DNA from 4 places in the Methylocystis sp. sgz306128 genome. Region 1 is predicted to be linked to each of the others. Evidence: predicted binding sites of a transcription regulator. Region 1 holds the regulator's gene; each other region holds the start of a gene.

Region 1 (4,782 bases):
CCCCGTTCAGCACGACAACGCCCTGATAGCGCGACATGTCCGCGCCCTGATCGATGGTGAGCGCCAGATGCCCCTTGCCGATGAGAGCCGCGGTGCTGGCGCTTGCGTCGAGCCTGTCTGCCTCGAAACGGGCATAGGCGCGCAATTTATCGGGCGAGTCAAAATCCACCACGATCATGCTTATCGCGCCGTCAGTCTTGGTCTGGAGCTGGAAACGTCCGTCAATTTTAAGGGCTGAGCCAAGCAGGCCGGTCAGCGCGAGCGCTTCGCCCAGCGCGCGGCACACCGCCGGCGGGTAGCCATGCTTGGCAACGATCTCATCGAATGCCGCGCCAAGACGCGCCACGCGGCCGCGCACATCCAGCGGCTCCACCGTGAAGGGCAGCACAAGATCGTCATGCTCGCCCGTCATGTCCACCGCCTGGGTCATGCCAGGGCCCCAAGACACCAGGCCAGAATGCCTTTTTGCGCATGCAGGCGATTTTCCGCCTCATCGAAGACAACGGAATTCGCGCCATCCATGACGGCGTCGGTCACTTCTTCGCCGCGATGGGCTGGCAGACAGTGCATGAAGATCGCGTCCGGCTTGGCGTAGCTCATCAGCCGTTCGTTGACCTGATAGGGCTTGAGCAGGTTGTGGCGGAACCGCTCCTCCTCCTCGTCGCCCATGGAAACCCAGCAATCGGTGACGACGGCATCGGCGCCGCGCGCTGCTTCCAGCGGGTCTTCCGTCAGATTGAGGCGCGTATCATGGGCCTTGGCCCAGTCGGCCACCGCCTTGGGCAGGCGAAAAGCCGAAGGCGCCGCTATATTCAGCGTGAAATCGAAGCGCTGGGCCGCGTGAATCCAGCTGGTGAGCACATTGTTGATGTCGCCCGTCCAGGCGATGGTGCGCCCGGCGATCGGCCCGCGATGCTCCTCGAAGGTCAGCACGTCAGCCATGATCTGGCAGGGATGGCTGCGCTTGGTCAGGCCGTTGATCACCGGCACACTGGCGTGGGCGGCGAGTTCCTGCATGGCTTCGTGGTCGAGAATGCGGATCATGATCGCATCGACGAAACGCGAGAGCACCCGCGCCGTATCGGCGATGGTTTCGCCGCGGCCAAGCTGCATTTCCGTTCCGGTGAGCATGAGGGTTTCGCCGCCCAGTTCGCGCATACCCACATCGAAGGAAACGCGCGTGCGGGTGGATGGCTTGTCGAACACCATGGCCAGCGTCTTGCCGGTTAGCGGCTTTTCGGCAGCAACTTCGCCTTTGCGTCTTTTGGCCTTGATGCGAGCAGCCTCAGCGAGGATGCGCCGCAGCTCCTCGCCGCTATGTTCCGTCAGGTCGATGAAATGCCGTGGTGCATGTGGCGCTTTGGTCATGCCTTGTCCTTACGCTTTATGTTCGAGGGCGGCGCAGGCGGCATCCAGCCGCCGGAAAGCCTCGGAAATATCCTGCTCGGTGATGATGAGCGGCGGCAGCAGACGCACGACATTATCCCCCGCCGGAATGACGAGAATGTGCTGGTCGCGCGCGGCGGCCACGAAATCCGTATTCGGCACGACGGTCCTGAGGCCCAGCATCAGGCCCTCGCCCCGAATTTCCCCGATGACGCCGGGGTGGCGGTCCTTCAGTTCGGCAAGCCGCTGGCGCAGCAGCAGGCCAAGTTCGGCCACATGCTCGATGAAGCCCGGCTCCAGCACCACGTCGAGCACGGCATTGCCGACCGCCATGGCCAGCGGATTGCCGCCGAAAGTGGTGCCATGCACGCCTGCCGTCATGCCGCGTCCCGCCTCGAATGTGGACAGGCATGCGCCCATGGGAAAACCGCCGCCGATGCCCTTGGCCACGGCCATGATGTCCGGTTCGACACCGGCCAGTTCATGCGCGAAAAAGCGGCCCGTACGGCCGACGCCGGTCTGGACTTCATCGAAGATCAGCAGCAGGCCGTGTTCGTCGCACAGCGAGCGCAGGGCGCGCAGGAATTGCGTCGGCACCACGCGCACGCCGCCCTCGCCCTGAATGGGCTCGATGAGAATTGCCGCGGTTTGCGGGCCGATCATTGCGCGCAGCGCATCGATGTCCCCGAACGGCACCTGATCGAAGCCGGCGACCTTGGGGCCGAAGCCATCGATATATTTCTGCTGGCCCCCGGCAGCAATGGTTGCCAGCGTGCGTCCGTGAAAGGCGCCCTCGAAGGTGATGATATGGAATTTCTCGGGGTGCCCTTGGCTTGCGTGATATTTGCGCGCCATCTTGATGGCGCATTCCAGAGCTTCGGCGCCCGAATTGGTGAAAAACACCTGATCGGCGAAGGTTGCGTCAACCAGCCGCTGCGCCAGACGCTCGCCTTCAGGAATCTGGAACAGGTTGGACACATGCCAGAGCTTGGCGGCCTGCTGCTGCAGCGCTGCCACGAGATGCGGATGTGCATGGCCCAGTGCGTTGACGGCGATGCCGCCGCCGAAATCGAGATATCGCTCGCCGTTCTGCGCATACAGCCAGACGCCTTCACCATGCCCGAACGAAAGAGGGGCGCGCGCAAAAGTCGGTAAAAGGGGTGAAGACACGGGGGTCAAACTCCTTGAGTGAGGCCTGAACGGGCGGGATCAAAATCAAAGGGCCGCTCTCATGCAAGAGCGGCACCACATTTTCTATTTAATATCTTGACTCGGTTTGGTCAAATAAAAGAACGAACAGAGAATCACTGAAATGGGCTGGGGAAAACGAGTCTGCAGCCCATAAACACGGGCGCGGACTCTTGCGCGGGATTCAACGAATGGTGTATTTAAAAAATCGTTAACCACGACATATCGTGTTCCAGGCTTCTCAAACTGCTTGCTGCGCCAGGCATCCGCGGGCTTTGTCTTCGGATGGTGCGGGAGGATTCTGAATATTGGACCGCGACCATTGTTTTAAGGAAATTGACATGTCCTGGACAGACGAGCGCGTTGAATTATTGAAAAAACTATGGCTCGACGGACACAGCGCCAGCCAGATCGCCGCCGAACTCGGCCATGCCATCACGCGCAATGCCGTGATCGGCAAAGTGCATCGTCTCGGCCTTTCCGGGCGTGACAAGGTCTCGATCACGCCGGTTGCCCGTAACCGCAGTCCTGCAAAGCCGGTTGAACGCAGCCATGCCGCGCGCACTGTCACGCATGTGCGCGGCAATACGGCGATGGTGATGCAGGTCGCTGCCGATGCCGAGCCGGAAGTACGGGAGCGCCCCGCTTCTGAAGTGGTGATTCCGATATCCGAGCGCGTCACCATCATGGAACTGCGCGAATCCATGTGCCGTTGGCCGCTGGGCGACCCGTCCACACCGGAATTCCGCTTCTGCGGAACACGCTCCGGTCCCGGCGAGACCTATTGCGGGCCGCATGCCCGCATCGCCTATCAGCCAAGCCACGATCGCCGCCGCGCGCAGCAGAAAGTGGCAAAGTCAGCCTGAAACGATAAAAGGCCCCTTGTTCGGGGCCTTTTTTCTGGGTGGCGTGCTTTGCATCCGGGCAGCGTGTGAGCGGTGTTAATGCTTGCCGAATGTCTCGTCGAAGGCATAGCCCGCGCCGCGCACCGTACGGATGGGGTCCCGCTCCCGCCCGCGCGACAAGGCCTTGCGCAACCGGCCCACATGCACATCCACCGTGCGTTCGTCAATTTCAACGGAAATGCCCCAGACGCCATCCAGCAATTGCGCCCGCGAGAAGACGCGGCCCGGACGTTCCATCATGAATTCGAGCAGGCGGAACTCTGTTGGCCCGAGATGAATGTCGCGCATATTGCGTGTGACGCGGTGGGTTTCGCGATCCAGTTCGAGATCTCCGGCCCTCAGGCGCGCGGCCACGCGCTCCGGCTTGGCGCGGCGCAGCAGGGCGCGCACCCGGGCCATAAGTTCGGGCACCGAAAACGGCTTGACCACATAATCGTCCGCGCCCACCGAGAGGCCGCGCACACGTTCGCCTTCGTCGCCCCGCGCGGTGAGCATGATGACCGGCAGGGTCTTGGTGGCCTCGCGCGCCCGCAGCCGGCGGCAGATTTCAAGCCCGGAGACGCCGGGCAGCATCCAGTCGAGAATAACGAGATCAGGCGGGGATTCGGCCAGCTTCAGTTCGGCTTCGTCGCCCCGCTCCGCCCGCTCCACCTGATAGCCTTCGGCTTCGAGATTGTAAGCCAGCAGAAGCGACAGAGAAGCTTCGTCTTCGACAATAAGAACGCGCGGCGCGGTCTGGCCGACGGGCTTTGGTCCCGAGGCGGCGCCTTCAAAATTCTGGCGCGCTTTGCTCAAGCTCATCATTTGCCGTTGCTCCCGGTCTGGTCATCCGCCTCAAGGCCGCCGCGCGGGCGCTCCAGCGGCAATGTCTGGCCTGTCACCAGATAGAAAACGGTTTCGGCAATATTGGTGGCATGGTCGCCGATGCGCTCGATGTTCTTGGAGCAGAACAGAAGATGGGTACAGAGCGTGATGTTGCGCGCATCCTCCATCATGAAGGTCAGCAGGTCGCGGAATACGGAATCCTCAAGCGCATCGAGCTCGCTGTCACGCTCCCATACCGATCTGGCCAGCGCGATATCGCGGCGGGCATAGGCATCGAGCACATCCTTCATCATCATGGCGGCGATATCCACCATGTGGCGCACCCCGATGATGGCCCGTGGCAATTGCGGGCGCTGTTCCCTGGCAATTTTCAGCGTGCGTTTGGCCAGGTTCTTGGCGAGGTCGCCGACGCGTTCCAGATCGCCGGAAACACGGATGGCCGCGACGATTTCGCGCAGGTCGACGGCCATGGGCTGGC
Region 2 (4,782 bases), 200 kb from region 1:
ATCAAAGCCGTAGGTGAGGATTACCCCGCGCTCGGCACGCTGCAAAGCGATCCGCCCGAAGCAGCGGCAAAAGCGCTCGACGCGGCAGACGGCACATTCGGCGTGCTCGTGGAACCGATTCTCCTGCCCCGGCTCAATGTCAAAATCGGCGATCCGATTCACATCGGCACTCTGACCGCCGTCATTCGCGGCACGATCACGCAGGAGCCGGATCAACTCTCCAACGGGTTTGGCCTTGGCCCGCGCATTCTCATGCGGGACGCGGCGCTGGACAAAACCGGCCTCATCCAGCCCGGCGCGCTGGTTCGCTGGACCTATCGCATAGCCTTCAGCCAGCCCGATGCCCGCGATCCGGAGCAGGCCATCGCAGATGCAAACAAGGCTTTTCCCGATGCAGGCTGGCAGAGCCGCAGCCGGCTCAATGTCTCGCCGGAGTTCGAGCGCAACATCACGCGCTTTACGCAGTTTCTGACGCTGGTGGGCCTGACCGCGCTTCTGGTGGGCGGTATCGGCGTGGCCAATGCGGTCAAGGCCTTCCTCGACCGCAAGCGAGAAATCATCGCCATTTACAAGGCGCTTGGCGCAACGCCGGGGCGCGTCCTGCGCATCATGCTCATGGAAATCGGGCTTGTCACCCTCATCGGCATTGTCATTGGCGTCGCTGCGGGGGCGCTGCTGCCCTTCGCTCTCGCCCCTCTGGCGCATAGCCTGCTGCCGTTTGAACTGGTGCCCGCGCTTGACGGGCAGGGCATCGCCCTCGCCATTGCCTATGGCCTGCTGACCGCGCTCGCCTTTTCGATCCTTCCGCTTGCCCGGGCCCGGGACATGAGCGTGGCGGCGCTGTTCCGCGACCAGAGCCTGCTGCAGCCGACCGGGCGCCGCACCTCCGCCTGGCTGATTGCCGCGGCCAGCGGCGGCGCGCTTTTCGCTCTTGCCGTGGCCACAACGCAAAATCACCGGCTGGCAGCCTATTATTGCCTCGGCAGCCTGCTGACGCTGGGTCTGTTTCGCATTTCTGCCGCAGCGCTCATGCGTCTGGCCCGGCACCTGCGCCTGCCCTGGCTCAATCTGCGTCTGGCCCTGAGCCATATCCAGCGCCCCGGCGGCCTGACGCCGGCAATGACGCTCTCCATCGGCCTCGGGCTCACGTTGCTGCTGACGGTGATGGAAGTCGATCTCAATATACGCGCCAGCCTTGCCGCTGGCGAAAACGGCAAGACGCCGAGCTTCTTCTTTCTGGATATCCGCGACGCTGACCGTCCGGCATTCCGCAGCTTCATCGGCGAGGAAGCGCCGCAGGGCAGGCTCGACATGGTGCCGATGATGCGCGGACGCATTGTCAAGCTCAACGGCGCGCCCGCCGATGCCGCTAAAGTCGACGACAGCGCCGCCTGGGTGCTGCAGGGAGACCGCGGCATCACCTTCTCTTCAACCCTGCCCGACGGCTCGGCGCTGAGCGCGGGCGCGTGGTGGCCGGCGGATTATTCCGGCCCGCCGCTCGTCTCGCTGGAAGGCGAGATTGCCAATGGCCTTCATGTCGCCATCGGCGACACGATCACGGTCAATGTGCTTGGACGGCCGGTCACGGCGCGCATCGCCAACCTGCGCAAGGTGGACTGGCGCAGCTTCTCGATGAATTTCGTCATGGTGTTCTCGCCCGATACTTTCGCCGGAGCACCGGCAACCTATCTGGCGACCCTGACCAACGCGAGAGATGATCCGGCAAAGGATGCAAGAATCCTCAAAGCGGCTAGCGCCCGCTTTCCCACGCTGACCAGCCTCAATGTCCGCGATGCGCTCGATCTTGCCCAGAAACTTGTCGCGCAACTGGCCAATGCCATCCGCGCGGCCTCGTCGGTGGTCTGGGTCGCGGCGGTTCTGGTTCTGGCCGGTGCGCTGAGCGCGGCCCAGAGCGCGCGCAGCTATGAAGCGGTTATCCTGAAAACACTAGGCGCCAGCCGGAGGCGCCTGCTTGCCGTTCTTGTGCTCGAATTCACGCTGATCAGCCTCGCCAGCGCCGCAATCGCGGGCTTCGCCGGAGTGCTGGGAGCTTATTTCATTATCAATAACCTGATGAAATTTCCCTTTAACATGCATGTTCCGGCGGATCTCATGATTGCGGCGCTGGCCATGCTGCTGATGATCGGACTTGGCCTTGCCGGAACCTGGCGTATTCTGGGCCTTCGCCCGGCACGATATCTGCGCAACATGTAAGCTTTGGCCGGTCCGTCTCGCCTTTTACAACGACATTGGCCTTGTGAAAGCCATAAATTACGCCCATATTACCAGCATGTCCGGTTGCCGGAGATGAATATATTCATCGGGCAGGCGGCGCATATAACGAGGGTAACATGTCTGACATGCGATTCAATTCTTCACGCGCTGGTTCAGTGGCCGGGTCGTCTGCCCGTGTCATGGATCAGGGCCTTCGCCAATACATGCTGGGGGTCTATAATTACATGACGCTCAGCCTCGCCATCACCGGTGTGACGGCGCTTGGCACCAATATGCTCACAGTCACGCAGGACGCCGCCGGGCTGCATCTGACAGCCGCAGGCTACGCGCTTTATCACAGCCCGCTGATGTGGCTCGTGATTCTGGCGCCGCTGGGCATCATTTTCGCCATGAACAGCCGGGTTTCCACCCCGACGCTGCGCACCCTCTTCTTCGTCTTCTCGGCGCTGATGGGCGTCAGCATGTCGACCTTGCTGCTGCGCTACACCGGCCAGTCGGTGACGCGCGTCTTCTTCTTGACCGCAGCTTCCTTCGGCTCGCTCAGCCTTTTCGGCTATACGACGCGCAAGGATCTGAGCGCGATGGGCGCTTTTATGGTGATGGGTCTTTTCGGGCTGATCATCGCAAGCCTCGTCAATCTCTTCCTGCAGAGCAGCCAGATGCAGTTCATGCTGTCGGTGTTGTCGATCGTCATTTTCGCCGGTCTGACCGCTTGGGACACACAGGCCATCAAGCAGATGTACTGGGAAGGCGACAGCTACGATACGATGCAGCGCAAGTCCATCCATGGTGCCGTGCAGCTTTATCTGGACTTCATCAACATGTTCCAGGCGCTGCTCTATATATTCGGCGACCGCCGCTAAAACCGGCGCGTCCTGACAGGATCATCGCCTTCTCCCCGCATCCTTTGACAAAATCAGGATCAGGGGAGAAGGCGCATTTCCTCTGTTTCTCCTGAGCTTGTCGCGGCATCTGAAACAGGCAATCACTCAAGGGGTCAGGCCAGACCCCAGGTTGAAGCGCCATTTTGCTTCAACTTCAGACGACGGATAGTCTGGGGCGCGGCTCCAGGCTCTGCAGCACGCGGTGCAGGTCGTGTCCGCGCTTGAGAATCAGTCCCGCCGAATTCACGACGCTGAAGGCCCCCTGCTTCCTTGCAAGACGGGGGTCTTTTTCTATGCGGTAAAGCGCAACCTCGGTCGCGCGGCGAAAGACGCTGAACACCGCCTTGTCCTTCAGAAAATCAATCGCATAATCGCGCCACTCGCCGGCGGCGACATTGCGTCCATAAAGGGCAAGAATCAGGGTAAGCTCGCCGCGCTCGAATGTCACCTGCGCCGGCGCGGCCCGGGACATGTGCTTCAGGCCATAATCGAGAACCTGCCCGACCTTTGGCGTTCCCTCAAGCTCGCTCATGCAACCTCCGTCATCTGCCTGTCATGATGGCGAAAACTACCTTCCGCCGCAAGAGGATGAAAATCAACAAATCTTACTTTTGCCGCGATCTTGCCTTCTCTGCGCCAAAGACAGGGTATTAATTGGCACCATGGCTTGACGGCGGACTTGACGAGCAACCTTGGAATTGCCCCCCAACCCTCCGGTTGCTCTCGTATCGCCACCAGTTCAGCCAATTCGGGCCGGCAAGATGAAAATCTTCCGGCCCTTTTTTTCTCCTTGAAAAGCAGCGGCCGCACACAAATATCTAGCGGCACCAACAAGGGGGAAAACATGAGTGAAACGTTGAACGCGCCAAAGTCGCAGGCCTTTACTGCGGATGTTGCCAAACTCCTGCACCTGATGGTGCACTCCATTTACTCCGAGCGCGACGTATTCTTGCGCGAACTCATTTCCAATGCCGCCGATGCTTGCGAAAAGCTGCGCTACGAAGCCGTGCAAAATCCGGCTTTGCTGAATGAAGGCCATGCTTTCGCCATCACCATCGCCGCCCAGCCCGATCAGAACCGGCTGATCATATCTGACAACGGCATCGGCATGAACGAGGCCGATCTCACCGAGGCACTGGGCACCATCGCCCGCTCCGGCACCAAAAGCTTCCTTGACAAGCTGGAGGAAGGCAAGGCCGCGCCAGAGCTGATCGGGCAGTTCGGCATTGGCTTTTATTCCGCCTTCATGGTGGCCGACAAGGTTGTCGTGGAGACACGGCGCGCAGGCAGCGACGCCGCCTTCCGCTGGGTATCGGACGGCAAGGGCACTTATGAGATTTCGCCGCTTGCACTGGAAGAGGCGCCCGCCTGCGGCACGCGCGTTATTCTCGACCTCAATGCGGATTCAACTCAGTTTGCGCAGGCTTTCACGCTCAGCAACATCATCGGCCAGCATTCCAACGCCATTTCGGTACCTATCGACCTGATCGAGGAATCCGGCAAGGAACCACAGCGCCTTAGTCAGGGCATGGCTTTGTGGGCAAAGCCCAAAGCCGAGATCACGGCCGCGGATTATCAGGACTTCTACCGCAATCTCTCGGGCCAGTTTGACGAACCCGCGCTCACCATCCATTGGCGGGCCGAAGGGCGCTATGAATATCAT
Region 3 (4,782 bases), on a different contig from region 1:
TCAAGAAGACTTATGACGGTCTGAATCTCGTCGTCAAAAATCTTAATCTCTCGGTCAGGCGTGGCGAGTTTCTGACCATGCTGGGGCCGTCCGGCTCCGGCAAGACCACAACTCTGATGATGCTGGGCGGCTTTGAGCAGCCCACTCAGGGGCATATTCTGCTCGAGGGCAGATCCGTCGAGCGGCTGCCGCCGGAAAAGCGCAATATCGGGTTCGTGTTCCAGAATTATGCGCTGTTTCCGCATATGAGCGTGGCCGAGAACGTGGCTTTCCCGCTGCGATACCGCAATATCAGGGGCGCCGACGCGGCCCAGCGGGTGAAGCAGGCGCTGGAACGGGTTCAGCTCGGAGCGTTTGGCGCGCGCAAGCCCGCGCAATTGTCGGGCGGCCAGCAGCAGCGCGTGGCGCTGGCGCGCGCGCTTGTTTTCGAGCCGACTCTGGTTCTCATGGACGAGCCGTTGGGTGCGCTGGACAAGCAGCTGCGCGAGCACATGCAGATCGAGATCAAGCACCTGCAACAATCGCTCGGCATCACCATGGTCTATGTGACGCATGACCAGTCCGAGGCGCTGACGATGTCGGACCGGATCGCCGTTTTCAACGATGGCAAGATCCAGCAGCTTGCCGATCCGAAGACCCTGTACAACGCGCCTGAAAATCATTTCGTCGCCAGCTTCATCGGCGAAAACAACATCGTCCCTTGCCGCATCGTGCGCGAGAGCGGGGCGCAGGCCATGGTGGTGACGCAGGATGGCACCGAACTGGCCGGAATGAAGGCGGCGTCTTGCGCGGTGGGCGAGGACCGGCTTCTGTCGATCCGGCCGGAAAGTTTTGCGCTGGCGCCGCAGTCGGTCGCGCCGGGCGAGAACAGTTTTGCGGGGCGCCTTAATGAGGTTTTCTTTCTCGGCGATCACATCCGCCTTTCGGTATCGGTCCTTGGAATGAAGGATCTGATTGCGAAGGTTTCTCCGAAGGGCGCGCACCAGCTTGTCGTCGGGCAGGAGATACGCCTGTCCTGTCAGGCCACTGATTGCAGGTTGATAGCGCCATGACCATAGACAACGCCATTCCCGATAAAGTCTCGCTGTTTCTGGCAGCGCGCGCCTCCGTCCGGCCTCAGCGCCGAGCCGCATTCTCGCTCACATTGCCTTTGCTCGGCTTTCTGTTGCTGACCTTTTTCATTCCGATCGGCGCACTGTTGGTCACGTCCGTGCGCAATCCGGAAACCCGCGAAGTGCTCCCCGCTACAGTGCAGGCGCTCTCGCATTGGGACGGAACCGGCACTCCGGGTGAAGAGGTATTCGCCGCTCTTGCCGGTGATCTGAAGATTGCCGCAGAGGCGCATACGGCTGCGGGCGTCGGCAAGCGCCTCAATTATGAAATTCCGGGCATGCGCAGCCGTATGGTTTCGGCGGCCCGCATGGTCTCGCATCTGGATACAGGCCCGTTCCGGGACAAGTTTCTGGCGGCGGACCCGGAGTGGGGCAATCCTGATCTGTGGGCCGTCATCCGCCGCAACAGCGGCTCTCTGACTGGCTATTATCTTCTGACCGCCGTGGACCTGCAAACCAAGGCGAACGGATATCTGGCGCGCGTCGATGCCGATCAGGCCATTTTTCTCGGCGTGCTGGCCCGCACGTTGCTGATTGCAGGCATCGTGACATTGGGTACCCTGATTCTGGGCTATCCGGTCGCTTATCTGCTCACCATTGCGCCGGCAAATATCGCACGGGTGCTCATGCTGCTGGTGTTGCTGCCGCTCTGGACATCCCTGCTCGTGCGTACGACAGCATGGGTCGTGCTGCTGCAGACAAACGGCATCATTAATGACGCCCTGCTTTACCTCGGCCTGACGTCGCACCGGCTGCAGCTCATTTTCACCCGCATCGGCACGGTCACGGCCATGGTGCATATCCAGTTGCCGTTCACCATTCTGCCGATCTATTCGGTCATGCGCGCCATTCCGGCAACGCAACTGCGCGCGGCAAGGTCGCTTGGCGCGCCGGCCCTGAGCGCCTTCTGGCGGGTCTATGCCCCGCAGACAGTACCGGGCGTGACGGCAGGCTGCCTGATGACGTTCATTCTGTCGCTTGGCTATTACATTACGCCGGCTTTGCTTGGCGGCCCGGCCGATCAGATGATTTCGAATTTCATTGCGACCTATATCAATCGCGATCTCAACTGGGGGCAGGCATCGGCGCTGGGTGTGGTGCTTCTTGTTGCCACTTTGGGAATTTACGGCCTGTTCCTGCGCCTTTCGGGCGCGGACCGGATCAAACTGGGGTGATGCAGATGTGGCTTCCGTCCTACGCAACAAGATCAGAAAAGTTCGGTCGGCTGATCGTGGTTCTCTTTGCTGTTCTCGTGCTTTTGTTCCTGATCGCGCCGCTGTTTGTGGTTGTGCCGCTATCGTTTTCGGACGATCCGTTCTTCACCTTTCCGGTGCCGAAATATTCCTTGCGCTGGTACTATGATTTCTTCGGCAACGACCGATGGATTCATGCGCTGATGAACAGCTGCATAACCGCCGTTTTCACCACAATATTGGCGAGCGTGCTCGGAACATTGGCGGCGCTTGGGCTCAACCGGCCGGAATTTCCCTATCGCCGGTCTGTCATGGCTATTCTGATCTCGCCGATGATCATGCCTGTCGTGATTGTGGCCGTGGGCAGCTATCTGTTTTTCGGCGGACTCGGCCTGACCAATACGCGTCTGGGGCTGGTGCTCGCGCATACCGCGCTGGCAACGCCTTTTGTCGTCATCACTGTGACGGCGACATTGTCCACCTATGACAACAACCTCACGCGCGCCGCACTGAGCCTCGGCGCGCCGCCGCTTGCGACCTTTTTCCGCGTGACCTTGCCGATGATCGCGCCCGGCGTGATCTCCGGCGGAATATTTGCCTTTGCAACGTCCTTTGACGAAGTTGTCATCGCTCTGTTCATGACAGGCGCGGAACAGCGCACCTTGCCTGTTCAGATGTTTGCCGGCATCCGCGACCAGATCAACCCCACGATCATGGCCGCCGCGACGATCCTGCTGGCTGTTTCCATTGTATTGTTCGTTGCCATATCGTTCATTTCCAGCCGCCAGAAATCCTGATGGCTGATTTTTTCGGCTGAATATCCCTGGAGGTCGATCAGGGCTTTGTCACATCTCTGTCAGTAAAATCCAATAAATGGATGCCTGTATCTGTTTGAATCATGACAGGGGCTTTCATTGACTCAGATTGCGACGTCGCGCCGCCAGACCAGCAAAAATCTTTCCAATGCCGTCCATCGTGCCGAAAAAATGTCGAAGGCCGGCGTGCTTGAGCGTGCCTTCACTTTTGCTTTCCGCGGTCTGGTCTATCCGCAGATTTGGGAAGATCCGGTCATAGATCTTGAGGCCATGCAGATCCAGCCGGGACAGCATGTCGTTGCCATTGCGTCCGGCGGCTGCAACGTGATGAGCTATCTCGTGGCTGATCCCGGCCATATCACGGCTGTCGACCTTAATGGCGCGCATGTCGAACTCAACAAGCTGAAAATTGCGGCGGCGCGGTTCCTACCAGATTACGAGAGCTTCCACCGGTTTTTTGCCAATGCCGCCGACAGGCAAAATATCGCTGCCTACAGGCGCTGGCTGCGGCCGCGTCTCGATGTGCAGGCGCGCCGGTTCTGGGATGGGCGCAATATTTTCGGCCGCCGTCGCATCGGCCTGTTTGCCCGCAATCTGTATGCTCACGGCCTTCTGGGACATTTCATCGGCTTGTCGCATTGGCTCGGACGCCTGCATGGCTGCGATCCAAGCAAGCTTATGCGCGCCAGCAACCCGGATGAGCAGCGGCAGATATTCGAAGCGGAGCTTGCGCCGATATTTGAAACGCCCTTCATGCGCTGGCTGGTCCGGCAACCGGCCTCGCTGTTCGGACTGGGCATTCCTCCGGCGCAATATTATGCTCTCGCAGGCTCGGCATCGGGCGGAATCACGCAGGTTTTGCAGGCGCGTCTCAAGCGTCTGGCCTGCGATTTCGACATCCGCGATAATTATTTCGCCGCGCAGGCTTTCGGGCGTGGTTATGCGCGAACGCCCGAGCCCTCGCTGCCGCCCTATCTCCAGCGCCAGAATTTTGCCGATATACGTGCCAGAGCCGACCGTATCGAGATTCTGCACCAGTCGTTCACGCAATATCTGCAGGGCCGCAGTGATGCGAGCCTTGACCGCTACGTGCTGCTGGATGCGCAGGACTGGATGAATGATGCCGAACTGACGGCGCTGTGGCGTGAAATCACCCGGACGGCAAAGCCCGGCGCGCGCGTCATCTTCCGGACGGCGGCTGAGCCGTCGCTGCTGCCCGGACGCGTGCCGGATGAAATTCTCGGCCGTTGGGATTATGATGAAGCGGCCTGCCGCGCCATGACCGCCCGGGATCGTTCATCCATTTATGGCGGCTTCCATCTCTATTGCCTGAAGGATGCCGCATGAGCGGGGATTATGCCGAAGCCAACGGGGCGGCCGCGCATATGGACCGGATGTATCGCTACCAGCGATATATTTATGACCTCACGCGCAAGCCTTATCTTCTGGGGCGCGACAGGATGATCGGCGCGTTGCAGCCGCGCGTCGGGGCGCGCGTGCTCGAAATCGGCTGCGGAACAGGCCGCAATCTGATCAAGGCGGCACAAATTTATCCCGAGGCCAGCTTTTACGGCATAGACGTTTCGGCAGAAATGCTGACGACTGCCAGATCCGCGCTTGTTGCCTCCGGGCTGGAGGGCCGCATTCAGGTTGCCAGAGCCG
Region 4 (4,782 bases), on a different contig from region 1:
ACCGCAACGGCCTCGACCGGAATATTCTCGAATTCATAGGTCACCACATCTACCGACGCGGCGAATTTTTCGAGCGCGGCAGCATCGTCATAGGCGGCGATCGTGTGATGCCCGGCAACCTCGAAGGCAGGGCTGTCGGCCTCGGGGGCATAGATGTGACATTTGAGCCCGAGCTGTGCTGCAGCAATGGCGAGCATGCGGCCGAGTTGTCCGCCGCCGAGAATGCCGATGGTGGAGCCAGGTGCGATCAGCGTCATTATTCTTCGTCCCGCGGGTGATGGGCGACGCTGGCTGTCTGCTCCGCGCGCCAGCTTTCGAGACGCGCGGCAAGTTCGTCATCGTTGAGGGCAAGAATGCTGGCGGCCAGAATGGCCGCGTTAAGCGCCCCGGCCTTGCCGATGGCGAGCGTTGCCACAGGCACGCCGCCGGGCATCTGCACGATCGAATACAGCGAATCGACGCCCGAAAGAGCCCGGCTTTCCACCGGAACGCCCAGAACGGGCAGTGTGGTCATGGCGGCGCACATGCCGGGAAGATGGGCCGCGCCGCCTGCGCCCGCGATGATCACCTGAACGCCGGCCGCCTTCGCGCCTTTTGAGAATTCATATAGCCGCTCGGGCGTGCGGTGCGCCGAAATGATCCGGGCCTCATGCTCGATATCCAGCGTTTCCAGCATGTCGGCGGCATGGCGCATGGTGGCCCAGTCAGATTGACTGCCCATGATGATCACAACAGGGGGCGATGAAATCACTCGTCTTCTCTCTTGTTCAGGCAATGATGTCCGGAGTCAGTTTGTCTTCTAGATACGCGAGGCGATCCTTGATCACAAGTTTTTGCCGCTTGTGGCGCTGCAAGGCCAGATGATCCGGCCTCGGCGCCTGCTCCTGCGCCAGAATTTCGCCTTCCAGCACCTGATGTTGCAGCTTCAGCCGTTCAATTTCAGCCTGAATGACCATGCGCTCGTCGAGAAATTGATCAATTCCACTCATGTGAAAGTTCAACCTGTTTGTTTGACTTCAAAAGCGCAGTATATTTCTAGCAGCTTGCGCCAGCACTGCCTAGAGTTTGCGAGCATAAATGGGCATTGCTGTGTCACGACTTCCTGAAAATGTGAAGACCCGCCGCTGCGTAAACTGACGGATTTGGCTTGGCGCGAGGCATAAATCATGTCATGATTTTGTCGTCTTCGGATCATCAGAGGAGTTTATGCATGTCGTTGCAAGCTCATTTAACCGAACTGGAACGCCGCCATGAGGCGCTCGAACGGGAAATAGATCAGGAAAAAATCCATCCCTCGTCCAGCGCGCTGAAAATAGCCGAACTCAAGCGTAAAAAGTTACAGCTGAAGGATGAGATCGAACGACTGCGGCAAACCGGATCGCAAACCGTGCATTGAAAAAGCCCGCAATGGCTGCAAAAGGGTCGCTCACAGCGGCCCTTTTTTGTGGGCCATGTCATGACTATATGGGGCAGGACGTTCGGGCTGAACCGGCTTCAGGCTGGCAAATGCAGAACGCGCGAGAAAATCGGTGCGCCTGACGGCTGGCGCGAACCATGATATCATGGCCTGACCCGGGGATACGGAACCGGGGGCAGGACGTACGGTCAGAGCAGGGCAGGGTGGCAGGATGGAATCTGGAGAATATCTGAAGCTGATGGCCTTCGACACCGAAGATCTGAGTGTGATATCGGCGCATGTCCAGGATGCCGACGCCCATGTTGCCGATATGGCCTATCTGCCTGCAAGCCGGCGATTCGTGGCCATGCTGGCGCGTCCCGACTGGTCGGGATTGCCGCATCCGGCGGCGCGCATCCAGACAGGCATTCACTTTGATCATGTTGAAAAGGTCAGCACGCTTGGCATCGAGCGCAACCGCGTGGCGCCGCTGCGGCTTCTGGCCGTAACATTTCAGCAGATAGATGCGCCGTCCGGCATTGTGACCTTGACCTTTGACGAAGGTATCGCCATTCGTCTGCACGTTGAATGTCTGGACGCGCAATTGCGCGACGTCGGCGCGCTGCCGGAAGCAAGCCCGGCGCAGGCCTGACCGCACAAGGGCGGAAGCGCCCGCATGAAATTGACTTGAAGGAGTTTGGAATGGCCGTTTGGCTTGATGCTGCCCAGCCGGATTTCGAGGCGCGATTTGCCCAGTTGCTGGCGACCAAACGCGAAATATCGGAGGATGTCGATCAGACGGTTCGCGCGATTCTCGCAGATGTCACCGCCCGTGGCGATTCGGCCCTTGTCGAATATACCGCGAAATTCGATCGTTTTTCGGTCAGTGCATCGCATCTGGCGTTCAGCAGGGCTGAAATTGCTGCCGCCCGCGCGCAATGCGCCTCCGAGGCGCTGGCGGCGCTGGACGTTGCGCGCAGCCGCATACTGGCTTTTCATGAACGGCAGAAGCCGCAGGACATGCGGTTCACCGACGATCTGGGGGTCGAGCTCGGCTGGCGCTGGACGGCGATCGAGGCCGTGGGTCTCTATGTGCCGGGCGGTACGGCGAGCTACCCCTCATCCGTGCTGATGAACGCCATTCCCGCCAAGGTGGCGGGCTGTCCGCGCGTCGTCATGGTGGTGCCGACCCCCGACGGTCTGGTCAATCCGCTGGTGCTGGCGGCGGCAGATCTGGCCGGTGTCGACGAAATCTACCGCGTGGGCGGGGCGCAGGCCGTGGCTGCTCTGGCCTATGGCACGCAGAGCATCCGGCCCGTGGCCAAAATCGTCGGCCCCGGTAATGCCTTTGTTGCCGCAGCAAAGCGCCGCGTGTTCGGCACTGTCGGCATCGACATGATCGCGGGCCCGTCGGAAGTGCTGATCGTTGCCGATGCCGGCGCCAATCCCGATTGGATCGCCGCCGACCTGCTGGCTCAGGCTGAGCATGATTCTGCGGCCCAATCCCTGCTGATCACCAATGACGCAGGTCTGGGGCGCGCGGTGGAGGAGGCCGTGCAGCGCCAGCTTTCCACCTTGCCGCGCAAGGCTATTGCCGGAGCAAGCTGGCATGATTTTGGCGCGGTCATCCTCGTGCAGGACATTGCCGATGCCGTGCCGCTCACCGACCGGCTGGCGCCGGAGCATCTTGAGCTGATGGTCGAAGATCCCGAGGGCCTTGCCGCCGGAATCCGCAATGCCGGGGCCATTTTCATGGGCGGGCATACGCCGGAGGCCATCGGCGATTATGTCGGCGGCTCGAACCATGTCCTGCCGACAGCCCGCTCGGCACGGTTTTCGTCCGGTCTTTCGGTGCTGGATTTCATGAAGCGCACGTCCGTTCTTAAATGCTCGCCGGAGAGCCTGCGCGCGCTCGGGCCATCGGCCATCGCGCTCGGGCAGGCGGAAGGGCTGGACGCGCATGCGCGTTCTGTCGCCATAAGGTTGAATCTGGGGCCGTGATGGACAGGAAGCCGCCCGATCTTGCGCAGATGGAGCGCCGCAGGCTGGTCCGGGCCAGTCTCGACGAAATCTCCATCGCGCGCGGCTCGGCGGACCAGGAGCACGAGCGCGCCATCGCGCTTTATGACCTCATCGAGCAGAATTCATTTTATCTGGTCGATCACGACAGCGGGCCCTATGCGCTGGTTCTGGGCATGGTCGAATCGAAGCTGGCGCTCAATGTGACGGATGCCGAGGGCCGGGCGCTCATGACGCATATTTTGTCCATGTCGCCGTTCCGCAGCATATTGAAAGATTATTTTTTCGTCTGCGAGAGCTATTATGCCGCGATCCGCACGGCCAGCCCGGCGCAGATCGAGGCGATCGACATGGGGCGGCGCGGTTTGCACAATGAGGGGGCGCAGCTTCTGGCAGAGCGACTGAAAGGCAAGATCGAGGTCGATTTCGATACGGCGCGGCGTTTGTTCACGCTGGTGACCGCGCTGCACTGGAAGGGATGACCATGGCATCTGGCCTTGTTCGTGGCCAACCCCAGTCCATTCTCTTCGCCTGCTCGCACAATGCCATACGCTCGCCGATGGCCGAAGCGCTGGCCAGCCATCTTTTTGGACGTACGCTTTATGTCGCCTCGGCAGGCAGCCGCCCCGGCGAGCTAGACCCTTTTGCCGTTGTCGTGATGGAAGAACTCGGTCTTGATATTTCGCGCCATAAACCGTGCAGTTTTGAGGATCTCGGCGATACAGGCTTTGACCTGATCATCACGCTTTCGCCGGAGGCGCATCACAAGGCGCTGGAGCTGACACGTACCATGGCGATCGATGTTGAATATTGGCCGACGCAGGACCCGTCTTTCGTCGCCGGCTCGCGCGAGCAGGTTCTGGATGCTTACCGGGCGGTGCGCGACAGCCTGCTGCACCGTATCAAGGAAAGGCTCGGCTGGCGACCGATGGGCTCGGTATGAGGGTGCTCTGGCTGGATAATCTGGCCGGTCTGCAGCCGGGCGGGGCTGATATCTGCGTCCTGAGCGCGGCTTTATCCGGCAATAACGATCAGCAGCGGCAGCAAAGGCGCGCGCTGGCGCTCCGGCTGGCGGCGCTGAGCTTCGGCCGCGCCGATCTTCATATTGCCATGAATGCGTCGGGCGCGCCGGGATTTTATGACCCTGCAGGGGCCATGCCGCTATATCTCTCCCATGCCAGCCGCGAGGGGCTCTCAGCCATCGCTGTCGGCACATGTCCGCTTGGCGTCGATCTGGAGCGGATAGGCCCGGCCTTCGAGCCAGCCTGGTCGGTGCTGACGCAGGCCGAGCGCCTGTATCTGGAGACATTGGCCGATCCGGCAAGACATATCGCCTTTTTGCAGATTTGGACCGCCAAGGAAGCTGC

What was found. Region 1 encodes PhoB, which activates phosphate uptake and scavenging genes when phosphate is short. Its sites were predicted from a motif close to TGTCATNNANCTGTCAT; they were not measured.
Region 2: the regulator PhoB is predicted to act here: its motif matches at 3,660-3,676, upstream of AC0N03_RS04305 (DUF2794 domain-containing protein).
Region 3: the regulator PhoB is predicted to act here: its motif matches at 3,149-3,165, upstream of AC0N03_RS06115 (BtaA family protein).
Region 4: the regulator PhoB is predicted to act here: its motif matches at 1,168-1,184, upstream of AC0N03_RS01430 (YdcH family protein).

What each region holds. Positions count from the first base shown of each region.
Region 1 covers NZ_JBVYWO010000002.1:289,359-294,140, forward strand. The annotation lists gene AC0N03_RS05230 (Hsp33 family molecular chaperone) at 1-430, opposite strand, end outside; gene argF (ornithine carbamoyltransferase) at 427-1,368, opposite strand; gene AC0N03_RS05240 (acetylornithine transaminase) at 1,378-2,556, opposite strand; gene AC0N03_RS05245 (GcrA family cell cycle regulator) at 2,916-3,440, shown strand; gene phoB (phosphate regulon transcriptional regulator PhoB) at 3,516-4,280, opposite strand; gene phoU (phosphate signaling complex protein PhoU) at 4,280-4,782, opposite strand, start outside.
Region 2 covers NZ_JBVYWO010000002.1:93,250-98,031, forward strand. The annotation lists gene AC0N03_RS04295 (ABC transporter permease) at 1-2,214, shown strand, start outside; gene AC0N03_RS04300 (Bax inhibitor-1/YccA family protein) at 2,352-3,098, shown strand; gene AC0N03_RS04305 (DUF2794 domain-containing protein) at 3,274-3,591, opposite strand; gene htpG (molecular chaperone HtpG) at 3,964-4,782, shown strand, end outside.
Region 3 covers NZ_JBVYWO010000003.1:13,736-18,517, reverse strand. The annotation lists gene AC0N03_RS06130 (ABC transporter ATP-binding protein) at 1-1,052, shown strand, start outside; gene AC0N03_RS06125 (ABC transporter permease) at 1,049-2,287, shown strand; gene AC0N03_RS06120 (ABC transporter permease) at 2,293-3,102, shown strand; gene AC0N03_RS06115 (BtaA family protein) at 3,220-4,467, shown strand; gene AC0N03_RS06110 (class I SAM-dependent methyltransferase) at 4,464-4,782, shown strand, end outside.
Region 4 covers NZ_JBVYWO010000001.1:306,795-311,576, forward strand. The annotation lists gene AC0N03_RS01415 (5-(carboxyamino)imidazole ribonucleotide synthase) at 1-257, opposite strand, end outside; gene purE (5-(carboxyamino)imidazole ribonucleotide mutase) at 257-721, opposite strand; gene AC0N03_RS01425 (YdcH family protein) at 768-989, opposite strand; gene AC0N03_RS01430 (YdcH family protein) at 1,211-1,396, shown strand; gene AC0N03_RS01435 (DUF2948 family protein) at 1,629-2,048, shown strand; gene hisD (histidinol dehydrogenase) at 2,099-3,397, shown strand; gene AC0N03_RS01445 (UPF0262 family protein) at 3,397-3,897, shown strand; gene AC0N03_RS01450 (arsenate reductase ArsC) at 3,900-4,358, shown strand; gene AC0N03_RS01455 (4'-phosphopantetheinyl transferase family protein) at 4,355-4,782, shown strand, end outside.